3 regions of the Enterobacter pseudoroggenkampii genome follow, and region 3 is predicted to be linked to each of the others. Evidence: predicted binding sites of a transcription regulator. Region 3 holds the regulator's gene; each other region holds the start of a gene.

Region 1 (6,417 bases), on a different contig from region 3:
TCCTGATTCAGCAAGGCGCTCATTAAATGAAGAGGTTCGATAAATTGGTTGTCGTGCCCCAGTGCGAGGGACTGGGCATCGGCGAGAGCAAGCTGGAATTTATTAGTAAGACGATCCAGACGCATAACTCCTCCCATAACAGGTCAAATTTGCTACTGGAGATTAAATGAGGTCATCCCTCAATTATTCAAGGTTAATGACCTGAATTATGTGAAAAGAAAACGGCACGTACCGGATCGTCTTGATTCTTTAGGTTATATCAGCCAAATAAAACTTGCCATACGACCAGTGGTCTTGTCGCGGCGATAAGAGAAAAAATCACCCTTTTCGGTGAATGTGCAGCGATCGCCGCCGGAGATCTGCGTTACGCCCACGTTATTCAAACGCTGACGCGCAAGCTGGTAAATATCGGCCAGATATTTATCTCCAGAAGGCAGGAAGGCGTCCACCGCTTGCGGATCTTTATCCATAAAGGCGTCGCGGACCTCTGGGCCCACTTCAAAAGCGCGAGGACCAATGGCCGGGCCAAGCCAGGCCATAATATTGGCGGGCTCATCCTTAAAACAGGCGACGGTTTCTTCCAGCACGCCTTCACACAGTCCACGCCAGCCCGCGTGTGCTGCAGCCACCTCGGTACCTGCACGGTTGCAGAACAGCACTGGCAGACAATCGGCGGTCATTACGGCACAAACGGTTCCCGGAGTATTGCTGTAAGAGGCATCAGCGCGTTTAGAAGCATAGGGTTCTCCCGTCAACTTCAGCACCGCCTTGCCGTGAACCTGTTCCAGCCAGACCGGCTTCGACGGCAAGTTCCCCGCAGCAAACAGACGCCTGCGGTTCTCTTCCACGTGTTCCAGGTTGTCACCACAGTGCACACCGAGGTTCAATGACTCCCACGCGCCCTGGCTAACACCGCCAGTGCGGGTTGAACTGCAGGCAGCCACGCCAGCAGGCAATGGCCACTCCGGGACAATCAGTTTGGTCATAACCAGTCCACTTGATCCTTATGTTCTTCGAAATCAGCACGCATGGCGTCAATAAGATCCACCATATCCTGAGGGATAGGCGCATGCCACTCCATCTGAATGCCGGTGATAGGATGGTAAAGACGCAGCATGGTCGCGTGCAGCGCCTGACGATCGAATTTACGCAATACGCTGATGAACTCATCCGATGCGCCTTTAGGCGGACGCGGACGGCCACCGTAGACCTGATCGCCCACCAGCGGATGGGTAATGTGAGCCATATGCACGCGGATCTGGTGAGTACGCCCGGTTTCCAGACGCAGACGCAGGCGCGTATGAATACGGAAGTGTTCCATAATGCGATAGTGCGTCACCGCCGGTTTACCCATCGGATGCACCGACATATGGGTACGCTTGGTTGGGTGACGGCTGATAGGCTCCTCCACCGTTCCGCCAGAGGTCATATGCCCAATGGCTACCGCTTCATACTCACGGGTGATTTCGCGCAGCTGCAGCGACTCCACCAGACGTGTCTGAGCAGGAACGGTCTTCGCCACCACCATCAAACCCGTGGTGTCTTTATCCAGACGGTGCACGATGCCCGCGCGCGGGACATCCGCAATCGGTGGATAGTAATGGAGAAGTGCGTTAAGTACCGTACCGTCAGGGTTCCCCGCGCCCGGATGAACAACCAGGTCTCGCGGCTTGTTGATCACCAGAATGTCATCATCTTCATAGACGATGTCCAGTGGGATATCCTGCGGCTCGAAGCGGATTTCCTCTTCGATTTCAGCATTGATGGCGACAGCTTCCCCACCTAACACTTTCTCTTTTGGTTTGTCCCAGATCTTGCCGTTTACCAGCACGCGCTGGTCAAGGATCCATTCTTTTATGCGTGAACGCGAATAATCAGGGAACAATTCGGCCAAAGCCTGATCTAAGCGTTGACCGAGCTGATTTTCGGAGACTGTTGCGGTGAGTTCTACTCGTTGTGCCATAAACTGCTTCTTCGTTTAACGTTGGGTTTTACGGCTTTGCCGTTTAATATAGTGTGCTATTGTAGCTGGTCTTAATCGGGAGCAGGAACAGAGTTTCTCCCGGACAAACATTTGAGGAAAGTCAAAACGTCATGACGCGCATGAAATATCTGGTGGCAGCGGCCACGTTGAGCCTGGCTTTGGTGGGCTGCTCCGGTTCAAATGAACAGGTCCCTGACAATCCGCCGAATGAAATCTATGCGACTGCACAACAAAAGTTGCAGGACGGTAACTGGAAACAGGCGATAACGCAACTGGAAGCGTTGGATAATCGCTATCCATTTGGTCCGTATTCGCAGCAGGTACAGTTAGATCTCATCTACGCATACTATAAAAATGCCGATCTGCCGCTGGCTCAGGCAACCATCGATCGTTTCATGCGTCTGAACCCGACTCATCCTAACATCGACTACGTGATGTACATGCGCGGTCTTACCAACATGGCGCTGGACGACAGTGCGCTGCAGGGCTTCTTCGGCGTGGATCGTTCCGACCGTGACCCACAGCATGCGCGTGATGCCTTCAATGACTTCTCCAAACTGGTGCGCGGCTATCCGAACAGTCAGTACGTGACCGACGCCACCAAGCGTCTGGTGTTCCTGAAAGATCGTCTGGCGAAATATGAATACTCCGTGGCGGAATACTATACCCGCCGTGGCGCATGGGTTGCCGTGGTTAACCGCGTAGAAGGTATGCTGCGTGATTACCCGGATACTCAGGCAACGCGTGACGGCCTGAAGCTGATGGAAAATGCTTACCGTCAGATGCAGATGACCGCTCAGGCTGAAAAAGTGGCGAAAATCATCGCCGCGAACAGCAGCAACACCTGATTTTGCCTCAATGCAAAACGGCAGCCTTCGGGCTGCCGTTTTTTTATTCGTTTCTGAGCGTCGCTGAAGCGCGCTAGCCTCAACACATCCTGTCAACTATGGCCCCAATTTATGCCTTCTACAAGGTAAATCTCACCTCTTCCTGCCCTGCCTCACAAAAAAGATTCCCTGACAAAAACCGACAAAATAACGTGATCTAAATCACACATTTTGACATTAGGTCGGGTATGCTGGAATCACCAAGACGGAAAGACAAGAGGTAAAATTTATGACAATGAACATTACCAGTAAACAAATGGAAATTACTCCGGCAATTCGCCAGCACGTCGCAGACCGTCTCGCCAAACTGGATAAATGGCAAACACATTTGATTAATCCACATATCATCCTGTCCAAGGAGCCGCAGGGTTTCATCGCTGACGCAACTATCAATACTCCAAACGGCCATCTGGTCGCCAGCGCAAAACACGAGGATATGTACACCGCTATTAACGATTTGATCAACAAGCTGGAACGGCAGCTCAATAAAGTGCAACACAAAGGTGAAGCCCGTCGCGCCGCAACATCGGTGAAAGACGCCAGCTTCGCGGAAGAAGTTGAAGAAGAGTAATCCTTTAAATTGAGTGTACCGCCAACGCGCCTTCGGGCGCGTTTTTTGTTTTTTATTGACAGGGTGAAAACAGTACGGGTACTTTAACGGTATCACTCACAGGATGACTTTATGAAACTTACGCCGTTCTTCTTCGCATTCTTTTTTACCTTCCCCTGAACGGGAGGCGTTTCGTCGTGTGATAAAGAATGCGAAGACGAACAACAAGGCCTCCCACACCGGGGGGCCTTTTTTATTGATAACGATAAAATGAGACAGGCAACACTATGACACCGGAAAACCCGTTACTGGATCTGCGCGTAAAAATCAGCGCGCTGGATGAGAAACTGCTGGCGCTGCTGGCCGAACGCCGCGCCCTTGCCGTTGAAGTGGGCAAAGCCAAGCTGGACTCCCATCGTCCGGTCCGTGATATCGACCGCGAGCGGGATCTGCTGGAACGTCTCATTCAGCTCGGCAAAGCGCATCACCTCGATGCCCACTACATTACCCGGTTGTTCCAGCTCATCATCGAAGATTCCGTTCTCACCCAGCAAGCGCTACTCCAGCAGCATCTCAATAAAACCAATCCGCATTCTGCGCGTATCGCCTTCCTCGGGCCCAAGGGCTCTTATTCTCACCTGGCCGCACGTCAGTATGCCGCACGCCATTTCGAAGAGTTTATTGAGAGCGGCTGTGCGAAGTTTGCCGACATTTTTAACCAGGTCGAAACCGGCCAGGCGGATTACGCCGTGGTGCCGATTGAAAACACCAGCTCCGGCGCCATCAACGACGTCTACGACTTGCTGCAGCACACCAGCCTGTCGCTGGTCGGCGAGCTGACGATCCCTATCGATCACTGCGTGCTGGTCTCCGGTTCAACGGACCTGAACACGATCGAAACCGTCTACAGCCACCCGCAGCCGTTCCAGCAGTGCAGCCAGTTCCTGAACCGCTATCCGAACTGGAAAATTGAGTACACCGAAAGCACCTCGGCGGCGATGGAAAAAGTCGCCCAGGCGAACTCTCCCACCGTCGCGGCGCTCGGCAGCGAAGCGGGCGGCGCGCTGTATGGTTTACAGGTGCTGGAACGCAACCTGGCAAACCAGACGCAAAACATTACCCGCTTCGTGGTGCTGGCCCGCAAGGCAATCAATGTGTCTGACCAGGTACCGGCCAAAACCACGCTGCTGATGGCCACCGGCCAACAGGCCGGTGCGCTGGTTGAAGCCCTGCTGGTACTGCGTAATCACAACCTGATCATGACCCGGCTGGAATCGCGCCCAATCCACGGTAACCCGTGGGAAGAAATGTTCTACCTCGATATCCAGGCCAACCTGGAATCTGCTTCCATGCAGAAAGCCCTGCGCGAGCTGGGCGAGATCACGCGTTCCATGAAAGTGCTGGGCTGCTATCCGAGCGAAAACGTGGTGCCGGTCGATCCGATCTAACGTTCGATAAAACGGCTTTTCTTCATCCCTGCCACGTTAACCGGCAGGGTGAAGATGGCGCCGGAGAGCGGATATTTCGCCACCTCCTCCGCATCCATATTTTCCCGCGTGGTGGTAATAAACAGCGTTTTCATATCATCGCCGCCAAAGCAAACCATCGTCGGGCAACGTACCGGCATGCGGTATTCTTCCAGTTGCTCCCCTTGCGGTGAAAAACGCGCGATGCGCCAGCCGTCAAACAGCGCGCTCCAGTAGCAGCCATCCACGTCCATCGCCGCGCCGTCTGGTATCCCTTCGCCCTCTTTAAACTGACGAAACACCTCGCGCCTGCCGGGTTCGCCCTGCTCATCAAGCGGCGTACGGTAAATCACACCGTTTGGCGTGTCTGAGGTAAACATCCACTGCTTATCCGGGCTAAACGCTAAGCCGTTGTGCCCGTGAATATCGCACTGGATCACCTTCGGCGTCAGGTCGTTGTCGATGCGCATCAGCAGGGCGCCGTTGTAATCTCCCGGCCCCCAGAACGTGCCCGCATAGAACCGGCCCTGATGGTCGGTACCCCCATCGTTAAAACGCGCCAGCTGCGGGTTAGAGGGGTTGTCGCACACCTTGCGCTGCAGAAGGCCATGCTTATCGGCAAGCCAGATGCCATTGCGCATGGCGACGATAAACCCGCCGCGCTCGCGCAGCGCGAAACAGCCCACCTCCTCGTGGAAAGAAAGCACGGTGTGTTCCGCCGTCGGCAGATGGTAGCGGTGGATCTCTCCTTCCAGAATATCGGCCCAGTAGAGCGCGTGCTCGTCGGCGCTCCACGTCGGGCATTCAGGCAAATGCCCGGTGTAATTCAACAGCAGCTGCGGTTCGGCCATGACAGTTCCCCAAAATGAAAAAAGCCAGCAATGCTGGCTTTCAGTATATACATCATCGCATTACTGGCGACTGTCATTTGCCTGGCGCAACAGCGTCCGGCTCTCACTCTGGAAACGCTGCGCGTAATCGCCAAACCAGTGCTCGACCTTGCGGAAGCTGTCGATAAACGCCTGCTTGTCTCCGTGCTCCAGCAGCGTAATGGCTTCCCCAAAGCGCTGATAGTAGCGCTTGATCAGCGCCAGGTTGTTCTCGGAGGACATAATAATGTCCGCGTAAAGCTGCGGATCCTGCGCGAACAGGCGGCCGACCATCGCCAGCTCCAGACGATAGATCGGTGAAGAGAGTGCCAGCAGTTGTTCAAGCTGCACGTTCTCTTCCGCCAGATGCAGGCCGTAGGCAAACGTCGCAAAGTGGCGCAGCGCCTGAATGAACGCCATGTTCTGATCGTGCTCGACCGCGCTGATGCGGTGCAGTCGCGCACCCCATACCTGAATCTGTTCCAGGAACCACTGATAGGCTTCCGGCTGACGGCCATCGCAGTAAACCACCACCTGCTTAGCCAGGCTGCCGCTGTCCGGGCCAAACATTGGGTGCAGGCCCAGCACCGGGCCGGTATGTGCAGCCAGCATGGCCTGTAGCGGACCATTTTTGACAGAGGCCAGATCCACCAGGATGCAA
Region 2 (6,417 bases), 1.4 Mb from region 3:
TGGGTAGTGCCCTGCAGCACGCCGACACGTTTACCTTTCAGGGACTCCAGCGTTGGCTGAACGTCAGACGATTTAGCCACCACCAGACGAGAATCGGCCGCGTAAAGTTTGTCTGTGAAGGCAATCTCCTGCTGGCGTTTTTCAGTGATGGAGAGCGAGGACATGATCACGTCGATTTTTTTCGCTTTCAGGGACGGGATCAGCGCATCCAGCGGGTTCTCAACGTAGGTACACTGTGCTTTGATGCGTTTGCACAGCTCATTGGCCAGATCGATGTCAAAACCAACCAGTTCACCCTTTGAATTCTTCGATTCGAACGGCGCATAGGTGGGATCGGTACCGATCCGAATTTTCTGCGGAATGGCTGCGAATGCCGCGGTAGCGCTGGAAAAGGCCAGCACCAGAGATAGTGACAACACGAGTTTTTTCATATTTGTCCTCAACAAACTGTCTTCATACGGGATTTTTACGACGACGGGGTGGTGCTAATGTGCCATTAATTCCCTCTGACAGGCAAAGACTAATGCCCTTCAGGCGGGAATTTTTGCATTATAAATGCGTAAGTATGCACAAAGCGATCCAATACGGTGCAACGAGCGCACCGTATTGGGTCAACCGTTCCCGTAACGCACCTTTCCGGTGCGTTAGCGCCAGGTATTATTCACCGTATACGTTGAAGTCGAAGTATTTCTTCGCCAGTTTGTCGTAAGTACCGTCTTTACGCAGCTCTGCAAAGGCTTTGTCGAAGGCGGCTTTCAGCTCGGTATCATCCTTACGCAGGCCAATACCGGTGCCGTCACCAAAGTATTTTTTGTCTTTCACCGACGGGCCCGCAAACGCATAGTCTTTACCCGCAGGCTGTTTCAGGAAGCCTTCGCTCGCGGCGACTTCATCCTGGAATGCGGCATCCAGACGGCCTGCGGCCAGGTCAGAGTAAATCAGATCCTGGTTCTGATAGGCCACCACGTCTACACCCTTCTCACGCCAGGTAGCATTGGCATAACCTTCCTGGGTCGATCCCTGAAGCACGCCAACATGCTTGCCTTTCAGCGAGTCGATGGTTGGCTTAATCGGGGAGCCTTTTGGCGCAATCAGGCGAGAATCCGCGGCGTAGAGCTTGTCAGAGAAGGCAATCTCCTGCTGGCGTTTTTCGGTGATGGAGAGAGAAGAGATAATGGCGTCGATTTTCTTGGCTTTCAGCGACGGGATTAACGCGTCAAAGTCGCTGCCCACCCATGTGCATTTCACCGCAATGCGCTTGCACATTTCATTTCCCAGATCGATATCAAACCCCACGAAATCGCCTTTCGCATCCTTGGAAGAGAATGGCGCGTAGGTTGCGTCTGTACCGATACGAACCGTCTGTGGAAGCGCTGCGTAGCTACCTGCTGCCGCACTTAACCCCACGAGCAAAGACAGAGCCAGAACCGTCTTCTTCATACATTTACCCTCAAGTACCGTGATTTTATTATGTATTGTGTTGTGTGTTGTGTTGCAGGCTTCATCTTGCAGGTCTTATGCCACATTGCCGTCTGGTCAAAACTTCGACGTTAAATATGTTAATAAAACGTTGCGATACTGCCTTAATGGTGAAAGATAGCAGGTCTGCCGAACGAACCGGAGAGAGAAAAAGGGAAAAAACGAATTAAATGTCGAGGATATGATCGCCGTTGCATAATTGCCCTGAAACAGGGCAACTTGTCTTTTCATGCACCTGGTTTGTGCACAGATTCAGGCACCCTGCCAGCGGGTGAAGAGATCTTCAGGCAGGTCGATGTCAAACTGATCCAGCACGCGGTTAACGGTCTGATTAATCACGTCATCCAGCGAGGTCGGGCGATGATAAAATGCCGGTACCGGCGGCATGATGATGGCTCCCAGCTCCGCGGCCTGGGTCATCAAACGCAGGTGGCCAAGGTGCAGCGGCGTTTCCCGCACGCAGAGCACCAGAGGACGACGCTCCTTCAGCACCACATCCGCCGCGCGCGTTACCAGGGTATCGGTATAGCTGTTCACAATGCCGGAGAGGGTTTTAATGGAACAGGGCAGGATAACCATGCCAGCCGTTTTAAACGAGCCTGAGGAGATGCTGGCGGCGATATCACGGGCATCGTGAACCACGTCCGCCAGTGCCTGAACATCGCGCAGGGAGAGATCGGTTTCCAGAGAGAGGGTCTGCCGCGCCGCCTGGCTCATCACCAGATGGGTCTCGACTTCCGCCACGTTACGCAGAACCTGTAACAGACGTACGCCGTAAATCGCGCCGCTGGCGCCGCTGAGCCCAACAATGAGTCGTTTCATGATTTTCGCCCTTACTGATTTCAGGGCAGACTGTGCAGGATTTTGCGGGGAGTTGCAAGTGAGGGCATTCGCCCTCACCTGCCGGAGCATCAACCTTCGTTGTGCATCTCTAAACTTTCGAGATCGTTCTGCATCTGGACGGCTTTCGCATCGTCGTTGCGCAGCGAATCAAGATAGTCGAGGTACTGCTGGTCAACGTCTTTGGTCACGTAAATACCGTTGAACACGGAGCATTCAAACTGCTGAATTTCCGGGTTCTCGGCACGCACCGCGTCGATGAGATCGTTCAGATCCTGGAAAATCAGGCCGTCGGCACCGATAATCTGACGAATTTCATCCACTTCACGGCCGTGAGCGATCAGCTCGTTGGCGGTTGGCATATCGATGCCGTACACGTTCGGGAAGCGAATCTCCGGCGCAGCAGAGGCCAGATAGACTTTCTTCGCACCCGCTTCGCGCGCCATCTCGATAATCTGCTCAGAGGTGGTGCCGCGAACAATGGAGTCATCCACCAGCAGAACGTTCTTGTCGCGGAATTCCGCGCGGTTGGCGTTCAGCTTGCGGCGCACGGACTTACGACGCAGGTGCTGCCCCGGCATGATAAAGGTGCGGCCAACGTAGCGGTTCTTCACGAAGCCCTGACGGTATGGCTTGTCCAGAATGCGGGCGATCTCCAGCGCGATATCGCAGGAGGTCTCCGGGATAGGAATCACCACGTCGATGTCGAGATCGTCCCACTCGCGGGCAATCTTCTCGCCCAGCTTGGTGCCCATGTTGACGCGCGCGCTGTAGACGGAAATCTTGTCGATGAAGGAATCCGGACGGGCAAAGTAAACGTATTCAAACAGGCACGGGTTGCTGACCGGGTTGTCGGCACACTGGCGGGTAAACAGCTGGCCCTTCTCGGTGATGTAGACCGCTTCGCCCGGCGCAACGTCGCGCAGGAATTCGAAGCCCAGGGTATCCAGCGCCACGCTCTCAGAGGCAACCATATATTCAGTACGGCCATCGCCGAGGTCGCGCTTACCGAGCACCAGCGGACGAATGCCGTTAGGATCGCGGAAGGCGACCATACCGTGACCGATGATCATCGCAACGCAGGCGTACGCGCCGCGGATCTGACGGTTTGTCGCGGCAATCGCGGCAAAAATGTTGTCTGCTTCCAGCGGATAGTGACGGAAGTTATCCAGCTCGCTGGCGAACACATTGAGCAGGATTTCAGAATCAGAGGTGGTGTTAATGTGGCGACGTTTCTCTTCGAACAGCTTTTTACGCAGCTCATGCGCGTTGGTCAGGTTTCCGTTATGAGCAAGGGTAATGCCATACGGTGAGTTGACGTAGAAAGGCTGTGCCTCAGAGGCGCTGGAACTGCCAGCAGTAGGATAACGAACGTGACCGATCCCCATATTACCTTGCAGACGCTGCATATGGCGGGCTTCAAACACATCGTTTACCAGGCCATTCGCCTTGCGTAAACGGAAGCAGTTGTTTGCATCAATGGTGATGATACCCGCAGCATCCTGCCCACGGTGCTGAAGCACCGTTAACGCGTCATAAATCGACTGGTTTACCGGCATGAAACCGGCGATACCGACAATACCGCACATTCGTCTTTTCCTCGTTAAGCCACATCTCAGGGTTTATGCCCTGGGCAAAAAACTTGACGAGCTTTGCAGATAGTCAAAGAACCATCTGATGATGAAGCTGAACTCTGGAATGAGCTGCGATTTTTGCCAGTCTTCGCTTTTGGAGAACCCGGTGAAGGTATCCAGGAAGAACAGGATCGCGGCCACAATCAGCACGCCTCGTAATGCCCCGAAACAGATCCCGAGCACCCTGTCCGTTCCTGACAGACCGGTTTTCTCGACCAGCTGACCTATCACGTAATTCACGATAGCGCCGACAATCAGCGTTGCGATAAACAGCACCGCGATAGCGATTCCATTTCGGACCAGTTCATCTTCAAAGCCCGTGAACCAGACAGACAGGTAAGTGTAGTAATGACTGGCAACAAAGAAAGCACAACCCCATGTCACCAGCGATAACGCTTCACGAACAAAGCCACGGATCAGGCTAACCAGACAGGAAAAACCAATCACCGCAATGATGGCGTAATCAATCCAGACCATATGTGTCCCACGATTTAACGCCCTGTCATCCAGTTCGGGGCGAATTCTAACAGAAAAAGAAAACGTTTGCGTAGGGATTTCCTTCCCGCGCGTAAATAAAAAAGGCGCTGAAAAAATGTTCAACGCCACGGTCCATTTGACGTCTCTGTGGACGTCTGCTCCCCCCTCACCCCAACCCTCTCCCTCAAGGGAGAGGGAGCAAACCATTCCGGGAATGGGTAAGATCTTATCAGTTCGCGCTGTAGCCCATCACCACACCGCTCAGGCCGGAGATCTGCTTCAGCTCACCGAGCGAACCTTTAAGCTTATCTTTGGACGCTTCTGGCCCCACGAGGATACGGGTAATTTTACCCTGCACCGGCGTGGAAGGTGAAGTGTAAACACGATATCCCGCACTGCGCAGTTTGCTCACGACCTCGTTGACCTTATCGGCGTTTTTCAGCGCACCAAGCTGCACCACGTAGGCTTTACCCGTTGGGGCAGCGGCATCCTGCTGCGCCGGTTTTGCTGGCGGAGGTGTCTCTGACGCCGCGGCTAGCTGTTCTGCGGCTTTATCCCGCTGCGGTTTCGGCTGCGGCTGCGGCTTCTCAACCGGCTTCGGTTTTTCAACCGGTTTAGGCTGCTCGACCGGCACCGGATCGATATCGCTGTTGCTCGCTGCCGCCAGGCGAGACGGATCGAGCGATGGTGCGGCGGCATCGCCTGCACGCACCTCTTCCGCCGCCCCTTCCGGCGGCTGAGCAGGCAGCGCCTGCGTCGCCGCAGGCAGCATATCCGGCTCATCGCGGTCACCCGGCTTCGGCACCAGCGGAATAGCGGCAAACTCATCCTGATAATGCTTTTTCTGCCCGTCGAGCAGACCCGGGAGAATAATCACCCCGAGCGCGACCAGCACAATGGTTCCTGTTAAACGGTTCTGAAACTTACTCGCCACCGGTTCTCCCCGCGTCCATCACTTCCATGACATGTGCCACCGTGTGGAATGACCCACACACCAGCACGGTATCTTCTGGTTTAGCATCCGCCATCGCGGCATGCCAGGCCTGAGCCACGCTACTGTAGATTGCGCCTTTACCGAGATGTTCCATCAACTGCTCAGCCGTCGCGCCGCGCGGCCCCTCCAGAGGAGCACAATACCAGCTATCGACCACACTCTCCATGCAGGCCAGCGTCCCGCCGATATCTTTATCATGAAGCATACCGATAACCGCCAGCACGCGCCCGGTTTTTGGTAACGAATTGAGACGTCCCGCGAGATACGCCGCCGCATGGGGGTTATGCGCCACATCCAGAATCAGGCGCGGTGACTCGCTGACGATCTGGAAACGCCCGGGCAACAGCGCATTCTTAATGCCGTCGCGGATCGCCTGCTCGCTGACCGTGAGGCCACTGGCGCGCAGTGCCGCCAGCGCGGTTGCCGCGTTCGGCTGCGGTACCTGCGGCAGCGGCAGGTTGTCGAGCGCGCCCTGCGCGTCGCTAAAGCGCCAGCCGTTATCCTGGACCTCGTACTGCCAGTCAACGTCGCGGCGCAGCAGACGCGCGCCCTTCTCGTTCGCCACGTCAGCAATGGTATGCGGCATATCCGGCTCGCCAACCACCGCGGGCTTATTTGCGCGGAAAATACCGGCCTTCTCGCGGCCAATGCTTTCACGATCCGGTCCCAGCCAGTCGATATGGTCCAGCGCGATGCTGGTGACCACCGCCACGTCCGCATCCACCATATTGGTCGCATCAAGCCGTCCGCCGAGGCCAACCTCAAGAATCACCACATCCAGCTGCGCCTGTTTGAACAGCCACAGCGCCGACAGGGTACCGTATTCAAAATAGGTTAATGAGATCTCACCGCGTGCGGCTTCAATTTCCGCGAACGACGCCGTATGCGCCGATTCCGGCAGTTCGCGGTTCTGCACACGAACGCGCTCGGTGTAGCGGACCAGGTGTGGCGAGCTGTACACGCCAACTTTGTAACCTGCGGCCATCAGGACAG
Region 3 (6,417 bases):
GAACGATGAATTTTTTTGCACTTGCTTACGAAACACGATTGTAGATTGAAAAATGCTATTAACTTTCTGGCTTTTTATAGATTAGAATCGACGGGCTTTGTAAATCACACGCGGGTATTATTGATGACCTGCATTTATCAGGGGACTGCCCAGTGGCGCGGATAAATAAAATCTCGATCACGCTCTGTGCTTTACTGTTTACTTCACTCACTTTCACGCCAGTGGCAAACGCCTCTCAGCAGGCGCGGCATTCTGCTGTACAAAAAAACCATCTGGTGAAAGCCACAGAACGTAAGAAAAAAACCACCGCTAAGAACGACAAGAAAAAAACACCGGCTCAGACGAAACAGACCGCTTCCAGCAAGACGAAAACCAAACCTTCCCGTACTGCCCACTCCGCCAAAAGTAAAGCTTCGCAAACCGCCGCTAACCTTGTTACTGAAAAATGCATCACGCGTAAAGGCCATAAGGCGAAATGCACGAAGGTCACGAAAATAGCGGAAGTGCATAAAGTGCGCGTACAGAAAGCGCAAAAAACCGCGATGAACAAACTGATGGGGCAGATTGGCAAACCCTATCACTGGGGTGGCAGCTCGCCGCGTACCGGCTTTGACTGCAGCGGCCTCGTCTATTACGCCTATAAAGATCTGGTCAAGTTCCGCATTCCTCGTACCGCTAATGAGATGTACCACCTGCGCGATGCCTCACCGGTTGACCGCGGTGAGCTGGAAAACGGCGATCTGGTGTTCTTCCGCACTCAGGGTCGCGGCACGGCTGACCACGTCGGCGTCTATGTCGGTAACGGAAAATTCATCCAGTCACCGCGTAGCGGCCAGGATATTCAGATCACCTCTCTCAGTGAAGACTACTGGGTACGCCATTACGTCGGCGCACGTCGCGTGATGACGCCGAAAACCATTCGCTAACCCCTGCCCTGCCACACCCGTGGCAGGGTAAGTTCCTCTTTTGCATACCCTTTCAATTTGCTATCCTGTCCTTGTTGTCTGTGTGGTTATTTGACAACGCAAAATACAATAAGGAGAGAAGCAATGTCGTTCGAATTACCTGCACTACCGTATGCAAAAGACGCCCTGGCACCGCATATTTCTGCGGAAACCCTGGAATATCATTACGGCAAGCATCACCAGACGTACGTCACCAACCTGAACAATCTGATCAAGGGCACCGATTTTGAAGGCAAAACGCTGGAAGAGATCGTCCGCAGCTCAGAGGGTGGCGTATTCAACAACGCGGCTCAGGTGTGGAACCACACCTTCTACTGGCACTGCCTGGCGCCAAACGCCGGTGGCGAACCTGCCGGTGAACTGGCTACCGCTATCAACGCCGCCTTTGGCAGCTTCGCGGATTTCAAAGCGAAATTTACCGATGCAGCCATCAAGAACTTCGGTTCGGGCTGGACGTGGCTGGTTAAAGAGGCGGATGGCAAACTGGCTATCGTGTCCACCTCTAACGCAGGCACTCCGCTGACCACCAGCGCTAAGCCGCTGATGACCGTGGACGTATGGGAACACGCTTACTACATTGATTACCGCAACGCGCGCCCGAACTACCTGGAGCACTTCTGGGCACTGGTTAACTGGGACTTTGTGGCGAAGAACTTCGCCGCGTAAGAGACACGCAGAAGGGTTCGCCCTTCTGCGTTTTTGGTTTATTCCGCAGCGCAGGCTGCTTCAGGCTGTTTACGACCCGACATCATCACCAGCAGCAGGCCGAGCGCGGCAATAATCGCCCCCATCACCGGCACAAAGCTGTACCCCAGTCCCCCTGAAATCACGACCCCACCGGCCGCCGCACCGAGCGCATTGCCCAGGTTGAAGGCGCCGATGTTGACCGACGATGAGAGGCCCGGCGCTTCATGCGCAACACGCATCACGCGCATCTGCAGCGGCGGCACCACGGCAAAGGTGGCGGCTCCCCAGACGACCATCGCGATCGCGGCGCCAAACTCATTACGCGCCAGCCACGGAATGGCAATCATGATGACAATCAGCAGGGTTAAGAAGCCCTTCAGCGTGCCGCTTACGGAACGGTCGGCAAATTTCCCACCGAGATAGTTGCCAATCGAGAAGCCCACGCCAATCAGTACCAGCATCGCGGTCACAAAGAGAGGCGTTGCGTGGGTGATGTCATGCAATACCGGTGAAATATAGGTGTAGAGGGTAAACATCGCCCCTGCCCCCAGCACGGTGGTGAGCAGCGCGGAGAGCACCTGCGGGCGCACCAGCACCGACAGCTCTCTGCGCACGTCAGGACGTTCACCCGCGCTGCCTTTCGGCAGGGAGAAGAACAGCGCCACCATCGCGACCACGCCCAGTCCAGCCGTCGCCAGGAATGACATCCGCCAGCCAATAACCTCGCCCAACCAGGTTGCCGCAGGCACCCCGCCAATGTTGGCAATCGTTAGCCCCATAAACATGGTGGCTACGGCGCTGGCCTGCTTATGTTTTGGCACCACGCTGGCAGCCACGACCGATCCCAGCCCGAAGAACGCGCCGTGGTTAAGGCTGGTCAGAATACGCGACAACATCAGCGTGGTGTAGTCCGGCGCAATGGCCGAAAGCACGTTGCCCAGGGTGAAAATCGCCATCAGGAAAATCAGCGCATTGCGGCGCGCGCGGTGCGAAAGGAGAAGCGTCATCAGCGGCGCCCCCACCATCACGCCGATAGCATAGGCGCTGATTAACATCCCTGCCGCAGGGATCGAGACATCCACGCCGCGGGCGATGACGGGCAGTAACCCCATCGGGGAGAATTCAGTAGTGCCAATCCCAAAAGCGCCAATCGCCAGGGCCAGCAGGGGAAAATTGATTTTCATGCGTCAACTCCGGATGCCGTGTCATGTGGTGACACAGAACAAAGAAGCGGAAAGCATGACATCAATCACAAAAAATGAGAAGTTAACAAAATGGCAAAAGATTTTTGCCAGAGAAGTAACAATCGGGTCGATCGGGAGGGAGAAGGCTCTCCCTCCACGTAAATCAGTGCAGCGCAGCCGTCAGACCGGCCGCGACAATCAGAGCCAGCACAATAACGGTGGTGAACAGCGAAAACTTCAGATCGGAACTCATCAATTTTTCTCCTTTTAATCCCCCCACGAAAAGTGAGCCTGCTCATTTTTGCATAATTTACGTCAAAAATCTTCCTGGATTTAGGCTGATAAACACTTTACCTCTTCCCCTTTTCATCAAGATAGGACAAAATTCCACGCTAAATTTATTAGCGTACCGGCCATTGACCCCCTCCTGACGTCCCGTGTCGTTTTCCCGGCGTGCCGCAATTCAAGATTGCGTGATAAGGGTGAGAGAAGGCAAACGTTTACCTTCAAGTTTTTCAGGAGTTTAGGATATGGTCTGGAGTGACATTTAATGGCAACAATTAAAGACGTAGCAAAACGCGCAAACGTTTCCACTACAACCGTATCACATGTAATTAACAAAACCCGCTTTGTGGCGGAAGAGACGCGCAACGCCGTCTGGGCAGCGATCAAAGAGCTGCACTATTCGCCAAGTGCGGTTGCGCGCAGCCTCAAGGTTAATCACACCAAGTCCATTGGATTGCTGGCCACCAGCAGTGAAGCGGCCTATTTTGCCGAGATCATTGAAGCGGTTGAGAAAAACTGCTTCCAGAAAGGTTATACCCTGATTCTGGGCAACGCGTGGAACAGCATTGAAAAACAGCGCGCCTACCTGTCGATGATGGCGCAAAAGCGCGTTGATGGCCTGCTGGTAATGTGTTCCGAGTACCCGGAATCCGTGCTGTCGATGCTCGAAGAGTATCGCCATATTCCCATGGTGGTCATGGACTGGGGTGAAGCGCGCGCGGATTTCACTGATTCCGTTATCGATAATGCCTTTGAAGGCGGCTATATGGCCGGTCGTTATCTGATCGAACGCGGTCACCGCGAGATTGGCGTGATCCCCGGTCCGCTGGAGCGCAACACCGGCGCGGGCCGTCTGGCCGGTTTTATGAAAGCGATGGAAGAAGCGCTGATCAACGTGCCGGAAAACTGGATTGTGCAGGGCGACTTTGAGCCGGAGTCGGGCTACCGCGCAATGCAGCAGATCGTCTCCCAGCCACACCGTCCGACCGCCGTTTTCTGCGGGGGTGACATCATGGCTATGGGCGCGCTCTGCGCTGCCGACGAGCTGGGTCTGCGCGTACCGCAGGATATTTCCGTGATCGGGTATGACAACGTGCGTAACGCGCGTTTCTTCACGCCAGCGTTGACCACCATTCACCAGCCGAAAGATTCGCTGGGCGAAACGGCCTTCAATATGCTGATGGACAGGATCGTCAACAAACGTGAAGAGTCGCAGTCCATTGAAGTTCACCCGCGTCTTATCGAACGCCGTTCCGTTGCGGACGGTCCGTTCCGCGACTACCGTCGTTAATCGCTTTACGGGGCCAGCTATGCTGGCTCCCGTAACCATTCCCGGTTTAGCGTTTCGCTGTCTCCCAGATAATCCAGCAGCCAGGCCATCGCAGGCGAGACATCACTTTGCTGCCAGGTCAGGCAGCAGGCCGCATCCGGGAACGGATTCTCCAGCGTCAGCTCAACCCACTCTCCGGTATCGATGCGCGGACGCGCGAAATGAACGGGCACCATCGCGACGCACAGTCCGGCGCTGAGGCACGTCGCCGACGATTCCCAGTCAGGGGCCACCACCCGCCGCTGGTTGTCCAGAAGCCAGGTGATACGCTTAGGCAATGAACGGGAGGTATCCTCCAGCACCAGCGACGGCCAGTTGCGTAGCGTATCATCGCTGAGCGGCCCCTCCATCGCCGCCAGCGGATGATCGCTTGCCACCACGCACTTCCAGCTCAGCATCCCCATATCGCGAAAGGCGTAACGTCCCCCGACCGGGATCGCCTGCGTGGCCCCGATTGCCATCTCTGCCCTGCCGTCCGCCAGCGCATCCCAGACGCCGTTGAACACCTCCTGCGAGACCCGCAGCTCGACATCTGAAAAATGACGATAGAAATCGACGATCATCTGCCGGGTACGTTCCGGCTTAACGATGTTATCCACCGCGATGGAAAGATGCCCCCGCCAGCCGTTAGCGATCTGCTGACACTGTTCGCGGGTGATCTGCATTTTTTTGATAACAGAACGCCCTTCCTTCAAAAACCACGCCCCTGCGGGCGTTAATTCCACATCACGATGGCGCCGCTCAAACAGCGGAACCGCCAGCCACTCCTCCAACTGACGCACCGTGTAGCTGATGGCCGAAGGGACGCGGTGCAGCTCCTGCGCTGCACCGCTAAAGCTGCCGTTACGCGCGACAGCATCGACCACTTCAAGAGAATAATCTGACCACATTTTCTGCCTGCAAAAAATTTGAATGCACCCGCCAAATATTAGCGTTTCACAAGCGGCTTTGCACTCCCTACACTCTGCGCCAACGTACACCTGCCTCCTCAGGAGAATAAGAGAATGCAACCCAGGAAAGGATTTTTAGTCTGGCTCGGCGGCTTAAGCGTGCTGGGCTTTTTGGCCACCGACATGTACCTGCCCGCGTTTGCCGCGATGCAGGAAGACCTGCAAACCCCTGCGGCGGCCATCAGCGCCAGCCTGAGCCTGTTCCTTGCCGGTTTCGCTTTCGCGCAGCTCCTGTGGGGACCGCTCTCGGATCGCTTTGGTCGTAAACCGGTACTGCTGCTGGGTCTGGCCATTTTTGCCGTGGGCTGCCTGGGGATGCTGTGGGTGCGCGATGCCACCTGGCTGCTGGTGTTGCGCTTTATTCAGGCCGTGGGCGTCTGTGCTGCGGCGGTGACCTGGCAGGCGCTGGTGACCGACTACTATCCGGCTAACCGCACAAACCGTATTTTCGCCACCATTATGCCGCTGGTGGGTCTTTCCCCTGCCCTGGCTCCGCTGCTGGGCAGCTGGATCCTCGCGCACTTTGACTGGCAGGCCATTTTTGCCACGCTGTTTGCCATCACGCTGGTACTGATGCTGCCGGCGTTTGCCCTTAAGCCCGCGCATAAAAAAGAGGCGCATGCGGATGCGAAGCCGATTACCTTCACCTCCCTGCTGAGCGCCAAAGCGTATCGCGGCAATGTCCTGATTTACGCCGCCTGTTCGGCCAGCTTCTTCGCGTGGCTTACCGGCTCGCCGTTCATTCTGCACGATATGGGCTACAGCCCGGCGGCCATCGGTTTGAGCTATGTTCCGCAGACTATCGCCTTCCTGGTGGGCGGGTACGGCTGTCGCGCGGCGCTGCAAAAATGGGAAGGTCAGCAGATGCTGCCATGGCTGCTGGTGCTGTATGCGCTGAGCGTCATCGGCACCTGGGCCGTCGGGTTTATTCCGGGCGCGGGCCTGGCTGAAATTTTGATCCCCTTCTGCGTGATGGCCGTGGCGAACGGGGCGATTTACCCGATCGTGGTGGCACA

The links. Region 3 encodes PurR, which represses purine synthesis genes. Its sites were predicted from a motif close to CANGCAAACGTTTGCNTG; they were not measured.
Region 1: a site for PurR is predicted at 2,986-3,003, ahead of raiA (ribosome-associated translation inhibitor RaiA). Genes of this name have one in related genera too.
Region 2: a site for PurR is predicted at 4,486-4,503, ahead of cvpA (colicin V production protein). Genes of this name have one in related genera too.

What each region holds. Positions count from the first base shown of each region.
Region 1 covers NZ_JAPMLV010000004.1:3,153-9,569, forward strand. Annotated here, with positions in the region: gene clpB (ATP-dependent chaperone ClpB) at 1-125, opposite strand, end outside; gene yfiH (purine nucleoside phosphorylase YfiH) at 255-986, opposite strand; gene rluD (23S rRNA pseudouridine(1911/1915/1917) synthase RluD) at 983-1,963, opposite strand; gene bamD (outer membrane protein assembly factor BamD) at 2,095-2,832, shown strand; gene raiA (ribosome-associated translation inhibitor RaiA) at 3,101-3,442, shown strand; Phe leader region at 3,553-3,678, shown strand; gene pheL (pheA operon leader peptide PheL) at 3,554-3,601, shown strand; gene pheA (bifunctional chorismate mutase/prephenate dehydratase) at 3,709-4,869, shown strand; gene OTG14_RS16930 (SMP-30/gluconolactonase/LRE family protein) at 4,866-5,738, opposite strand; gene tyrA (bifunctional chorismate mutase/prephenate dehydrogenase) at 5,799-6,417, opposite strand, start outside.
Region 2 covers NZ_JAPMLV010000001.1:2,461,553-2,467,969, forward strand. Annotated here, with positions in the region: gene hisJ (histidine ABC transporter substrate-binding protein HisJ) at 1-431, opposite strand, end outside; gene argT (lysine/arginine/ornithine ABC transporter substrate-binding protein ArgT) at 658-1,440, opposite strand; gene OTG14_RS12005 (UbiX family flavin prenyltransferase) at 1,732-2,301, opposite strand; gene purF (amidophosphoribosyltransferase) at 2,391-3,908, opposite strand; gene cvpA (colicin V production protein) at 3,942-4,430, opposite strand; gene dedD (cell division protein DedD) at 4,660-5,364, opposite strand; gene folC (bifunctional tetrahydrofolate synthase/dihydrofolate synthase) at 5,354-6,417, opposite strand, start outside.
Region 3 covers NZ_JAPMLV010000001.1:1,101,300-1,107,716, reverse strand. Annotated here, with positions in the region: gene OTG14_RS05430 (C40 family peptidase) at 153-926, shown strand; gene sodB (superoxide dismutase [Fe]) at 1,050-1,631, shown strand; gene OTG14_RS05420 (MFS transporter) at 1,670-2,836, opposite strand; gene cydH (cytochrome bd-I oxidase subunit CydH) at 3,000-3,089, opposite strand; gene purR (HTH-type transcriptional repressor PurR) at 3,387-4,412, shown strand; gene punR (DNA-binding transcriptional activator PunR) at 4,430-5,341, opposite strand; gene punC (purine nucleoside transporter PunC) at 5,456-6,417, shown strand, end outside.